Desulfosediminicola ganghwensis: one gene and its partner. The protein of the gene in region 1 binds, or shares a complex with, the protein of each later gene. Links are inferred from orthologs where the notes say so. Each region holds a gene or a part of one and is shown in the gene's direction. Other genes may lie near its edges.

What was found. The genes of interacting proteins can lie anywhere in the genome.
Region 2: rplR (region 1) and rplI share a complex: the UniProt entries of both Bacillus subtilis proteins name them as parts of the 50S ribosomal subunit. The link is inferred for Desulfosediminicola ganghwensis from one-to-one orthologs.

What each region holds. Positions count from the first base shown.
Region 1 is NZ_CP050699.1:5,059,048-5,062,472, reverse strand. Bases 567-3,425 are described here. They hold rplR (50S ribosomal protein L18), read left to right. Parts: upstream 567-1,742; coding sequence 1,743-2,108; downstream 2,109-3,425. Other genes in these bases: secY (preprotein translocase subunit SecY), read left to right, coding at 3,424-3,425; rplO (50S ribosomal protein L15), read left to right, coding at 2,912-3,364; rpmD (50S ribosomal protein L30), read left to right, coding at 2,725-2,907; rpsE (30S ribosomal protein S5), read left to right, coding at 2,136-2,648; rplF (50S ribosomal protein L6), read left to right, coding at 1,153-1,692. Also shown: rplE (50S ribosomal protein L5), read left to right, coding at 1-433; more of FCL45_RS21835, read left to right, coding at 485-566. UniProt on the Bacillus subtilis protein: This is one of the proteins that bind and probably mediate the attachment of the 5S RNA into the large ribosomal subunit, where it forms part of the central protuberance.
Region 2 is NZ_CP050699.1:3,378,071-3,380,818, reverse strand. It holds rplI (50S ribosomal protein L9), read left to right. Parts: upstream 1-1,020; coding sequence 1,021-1,476; downstream 1,477-2,748. Other genes in the region: dnaB (replicative DNA helicase), read left to right, coding at 1,664-2,748; FCL45_RS14325 (DUF2232 domain-containing protein), read left to right, coding at 1-963. UniProt on the Bacillus subtilis protein: Binds to the 23S rRNA.

The sequences.
Region 1 (3,425 bases):
CAATATGGGATTGGGTGAAGCTGTACAGAACCCGAAAATCGTTGAGGGTGCGGCTGATGAGTTGACCAAAATTGCTGGTCAGCGTGCAGTTGTAACCAAGGCTAAGAAGTCCATTGCGACATTCAAGCTTCGTGAGGGAATGCCGATTGGTTGTAGGGTTACCCTTCGTGGTGAGAAGATGTTAGATTTCTTCTCCAAGCTGGTCAACATCGCCTTGCCACGTGTACGTGACTTCCGTGGACTTTCTCCAAAGACGTTCGATGGTAGAGGAAACTTCTCCATGGGTGTTAAGGAGCAGATCATCTTCCCAGAGATTGATTACGATAAGATCGACAAGATCAAAGGCTTGAACATCACAATCGTAACCTCTGCAAATACTGACGAAGAAGCTTGTTTCCTTCTGAAGAAGATGGGAATGCCCTTCAAAAAATAGAATCGGTATTTTTGTACTGAGGATAACTAAAGAGAAAATCTGGAGGTCGTTTTGGCTAAGAAATCCATAATTGCTAAGGCACAAAGTAAACCAAAGTTTGGTGTGCGGAAGTACAACAGATGTCCAATCTGCGGACGTCCTAGAGCTTTCATCAGAAAGTTCGGTATCTGCAGAATTTGTTTCCGTAAGCTGGCGTCCAGTGGTGAAATCACTGGTGTTACCAAATCGAGTTGGTAAACCAGCAAAACCAACTTTGTTTGATTAGTAGATTACTTAAACAGAATAAGGAGTGTTCGCTATGTCAATGAGCGATCCCCTGGCAGATATGCTGACCAGGATCCGAAACGCAGTAATGGTAAAATTTGATACCGTTGACATGCCTAAATCGAACGTAAAGGTGAATATCGCCAAGGTTCTGAAAGATGAAGGCTTTATCAACGACTATCAAGTTTCCGACAAAGGAGTTCAAGGAACGCTTACTCTTACCTTGAAATATGGCCCGGATGGTGAAGCTGTGATCAGGGGCATTAAACGTGTAAGTAAGCCTGGTCTCCGAAAGTATGCCAAAGCAAGCGCAATTCCCACAGTCCTTTCCGGACTTGGTGTGGCAATTGTTTCTACTTCGAAAGGCATCATCACTGATAAACAAGCAAGGGCCCTGAACACTGGCGGGGAGATCATTTGCGAGATTTGGTAATTTCGCAAATAAGGAGGTAATTATGTCTCGTATTGGTAAGCAACCAATTCCTGTGCCCGCTGGAGTGAAAGTTGACATCATGGGTCAGCAAATCACAGTTACCGGGAATAAAGGAAGTCTGGAACTTGAAGCGCGTCCTGAAGTTGAAATTAAGCTCGAGGACAATCAAATTATTGTAAATGGTCGTGACGAAAGCAGAAAAACAAATGCGTTCCGCGGTCTGTTCCGTAGCCTCGTAAACAACATGATCATTGGTGTTGTCGAAGGTTTCAAAAAAACTTTGATTATCGAAGGTGTTGGTTACAAGGCAAATGTTGCCGGTTCCAATCTCACCTTGAATGTAGGATTCTCCAACCCAGTTGACTTTACACTTCCCAAAGAAGTGCAGGCAACCGTTGAAGGCGCCAACAAGATTACACTTGAATCTATTGATAAAAATCTCCTCGGCCTTACCGCCGCCAAGATTCGTCAGATCAGAAAACCTGAGCCATACAAGGGCAAAGGTATTCGCTACGAAGATGAACATATCGTACGTAAAGTCGGTAAAGCTGGTGCTAAATAATTTCTCGTAACGTTTTACGTTGCAGGTAAAATTTATAACGGAATAGAACTATGGCTAAGACGAATCCCAGGACAGTCGCGAGAGCGAAGCGTGTCCGTAGAATTCGAAAAAAGATCACAGGTACAAGCGAGCGGCCACGTCTTAGAGTATTTAAAAGCAACAAGCACATTTACGCTCAGATTATTGATGACGTAGCAGGTCGTACTCTTGCAGCAATGTCCACCATCGATAAAGAATTCGCTGTTGGTGAGGATGCCAGTAAAACTGGAGCTGCAAAAGCTGTTGGAATGAAAATCGCTGAGCGGGCAAAGGCAGCCGGCATTGAAGATGTTATCTTCGATCGCGGTGGTTACATCTACCACGGGCGGGTTAAGTCGCTTTCAGAAGGGGCCCGTGAAGGCGGTCTGAAATTTTAATGTCATACAAAATAATGGGGGTGTCCCTTGTCTGATTTCAAACGTTCCAAAGCTGAGAATACTGAGGAACTGATCGAAAAGATAGTATTTATCAACAGGGTTGCTAAGGTCGTTAAAGGCGGTAGACGCTTCTCTTTCAGTGCCATTGTAGTTGTAGGAGATGGTAAAGGAAAAGTCGGCTACGGTCTTGGCAAAGCAAACCAGGTTCCTGAGGCGATCCGTAAAGGTGTAGAGAAAGCCCGTCGCGATATGCAGCAAGTTCCTCTGACCGATGTTTCCATTCCACATGAGATTATCGGCCAGTACGGTGCGGGCAGTGTTCTGCTCAAGCCGGCATCTGCAGGTACCGGACTTATTGCCGGTGGTCCTGTTCGTGCGGTACTTGAGGCTGCAGGTGTTTCAAACATCCTGACTAAGTGCCTTGGTTCTCACAATCCGCACAACATGGTTAAAGCAACTCTCGATGGACTCCGCAGCTTGCGTAGTGCTCAGAAGATTGCTGAACTGCGCGGTAAAACTGTGGAAGAAATCACAGCGTAATTTTTAAGCTTAAGGTGCACAGATTCTATTTTATGCGCCTGGAGCTTTTTCAAATTTCCAAATAGAAGGTAGTCAAATGGCCGAGACAATTACATTCACTCTGGTCAAAAGTGGAATCGGCAGCACCCAAAAGGTGCGCGCTACTTTGACCGGGCTTGGGCTTACCAAAATGAATAAGACTATTACCAGAAAAGATACACCTGAGCTGCGAGGAATGCTCGCCAAGGTGCATCACCTGGTAAAGATCGAGGAGGTATAACATGTTGGATTTAAGCAATCTGTCTCCTCAGAAAGGTGCAACCAAACAGAGGAAGCGCCTTGGAAGAGGCCCAGGATCCGGACACGGCAAGACAGCTGGTCGTGGTCACAAAGGATTCAAGTCCAGATCAGGTTCCGGTATCAAACCAGGTTTCGAAGGTGGTCAGATGCCTCTGCAGCGTCGTCTGCCGAAGCGTGGTTTTACCAACATCTTCAAAAAAGAATACGCACTTGTTTCTCTGGACCAGCTGGAAGCTTTCGAGGGTGCTGATGTAATCACCAGTGCTGCTCTCGCTGAGGCTGGAATGGTTAAACCAGGCAAACTCGTTAAGATTCTCGCCAATGGTGCTATAACCAAGCCGGTTAAAGTCCAGGTCGAGAAGATCAGTGGTAAAGCTAAGGAGCTTATTGAAGCTGCTGGCGGCGAGGTAATTCAGGCAGAAGCCGTATCTAAATAAGATACGGCTTTGGCCGGTGATGCGTTTCTTCAAGTTTGGATCGATCATAGGGATTTACAAT
Region 2 (2,748 bases), 1.7 Mb from region 1 along the record:
CCGGATATTAAGCGTATTTTCGGCAACATAGCACTTATTTTTGTTGCTGTTATCTTGCCCGGGCTAGAGTGGTCTCTGTTTGGTTGGGTGCAACTTTTCCTGCCGATTCTGGTTTTCGTTTTCCTGATCAAATACGGCACCTTCATTGGTGGTCGATATATCTTGGCAGGAGCGGGACTTGGAGTCCTGGTAGGACTGTTTACGCAACCCTTTGACGTTCTGCTGTTTTCTCTTGCGCTGATTCCTGCCGGCTATGTTCTGGCGAAATCTGCGCTACGAGGAGATTCTCCCGCGATGTCAGGTCTCAAGTGCGCTGCTACTCTAGGGGCATGCTGGGGACTTTTAATCGCAGGGGTAGGAGCGGTAACGGGCAATTCTCCTTACATCGCAATTCAGACTACCCTGAGTTCGGGGATAGACAGCGTTGTAAAAGAATATAGCCAAAACGAGCAAGTTGGCGCAGACACAGCTATAATGCTTGAGGCGACATTGGAGCAGATGAAGGTGATCATACCGATCATTTTACCTGCTATCTTCCTCAGCTTTGCTATGTTTTCCACCTGGTTTACCATGGTGCTCGGCAACAGACTGGTACATAAATATACCGGTCGGCAGGTTTGGCCCCGTTATAGATTTTGGCAATTGCCGGATAAATTGATCTGGCTCGGTATACTCAGCGCGTTCATGGCGTTCTTACCCCTGGGTATCATTAAAGGGGTCGCTGTCAATATCTTGATATTGCTCAGCGTGCTGTACTGCATGCAAGGCTTTGCAGTATGTGTTTTTTACATGAACAAGTGGAATGTACCGATCCTGTTACGATCATTTATCTACGTGATGATAGTATTACAGTCCCTTGGGACGATAGTGCTGCTCATGGTTGGCGTTGCCGATACCTGGCTGAATCTCCGTAAACTGAACGTCCCTGATACAGAGTCCAAAGAGGATTCACAAGACGAATAAAATCTGTTCACAGCATAATCAGAACTGATTTTACATACACACTACAAGGAGTTAAAAATGGAACTCATCTTAAAGGAAACCATCAGCTCGATTGGTCAAGAGGGTGATGTCGTTACCGTCAAGCCCGGTTACGGCCGCAACTACCTCCTGCCCCAGGGCAAAGCGGTTCTCGCCACCAAAGAGAACCTCGAAGTTCTCGAGCAGAACAAGGCGGAAATAGCAGCACGTCTGGCTGAGGAGCGTAAGGTAGCAGAGGCTCTCGCCAAGAAGATTGCTGGTCGCGAGATCGTAATCGAGCAGCTTGCCGGTGAAGACGAGCGTCTCTTCGGTTCAGTAACCAATGCCGATATCTGCGCTAAACTTGCAGAAATGGGTGTTGTCATCGACAAGAAACAGATCGTACTTCCCGATCCGATCAAAACTCTTGGCGAAAACTCTGTCACGGTCAAGGTTGGCTTTCAGCTGGTAACCGAGGTTACCGTTAAGGTTGTGCGCGCATCCAGCGAAGCATAATCCTGCCGATACGCCGGGTGACTGCTCGAACAGTTTCAGCAGAACATACCGTGTACCGCCGGCCGCAATGCAATAGAGTGTCCGGCTGTGTACAGCTATGACGAAACACACCATACAGGCTTGGCCTGCATGGTGTGTTTTTCTTTTAAGCTGTTAAAATTTAACATCTTTTAATGGCCACATGACTATGAATGAATTCGCGCCTCCACCGCAACAATCCTCTATTTCGAAGAGAGTGCCGCCTCAGAATCTTGAGGCTGAGCAATCCGTTCTTGGATCGATCCTGCTCAAGGACAAATCCTTTGGTACCGTCCTCGAAATTCTCAAATCCGATGACTTTTATCGGGAAGCACACAGGATCATTTACGAGGCGATGATTGACCTTTTTGAGGCCAATGAGCCACAGGATCTGTTGACCATCAGCAACCTGCTCAATGACCGCAATCAGTTAGAACAGGTTGGAGGTGCCGCCTACCTGGCAACGCTTACCTCTATCGTTCCCGTCACAGCCAACATTGCCACCTACGCCAAAATCGTTCGCCAGAAATCCATCCTCAGGCGTTTGATTGAAGTCAACACCGATATTGCCTCCCGCTGCTATGAGGAGCAGGGAGAGATAGATCTTCTTGTTGACCAGGCGGAGCAGGCGATTTTTGAAATTGCCGGTTCCAAGAGCGGCCAGAAATTTACTCCTGTTAAGCAGATTGTTCCCGATGCCTTTGCCGCAATCGAACAACTTTTCAAGCGCAAGGAGCTTATTACCGGTGTTCCAACTGGCTACCCCACGCTCGACAAAATGACCGCCGGCCTTCAACCCTCCGACCTCATTATCCTGGCGGCCCGCCCTTCTATGGGTAAGACTTCTTTTGCAATGAATATTGCTCAGAGCGCTGCGATTGAAGAAAAAATTGGTGTTGCTGTATTCAGTCTCGAGATGTCCAAGGAACAGTTGGTAATGCGTTTGCTGAGTTCCGTAGGCCGAGTTGATTCCCAGAGAATGCGAACCGGTAAACTTCATGATGAAGATTGGCCAAAGCTCACACGTGCAGTGGGTATGCTCTCGGAAGCACCACTGTATATTGATGATCAACCAGCTATTTCGGTTCTTGAAATGCGTGCTAAAGTTCGCCGACTTGCTGCGCAATATGACATTGGCCTCATAGTCGTAGATTATCTTCAGCTGATGCGAGGCAGGGATTCCACAGAAAACCGAACCCAGGAAATCAGTGAGATTTCTCGATCTTTGAAAGCGCTCGCCAAAGAACATAACAT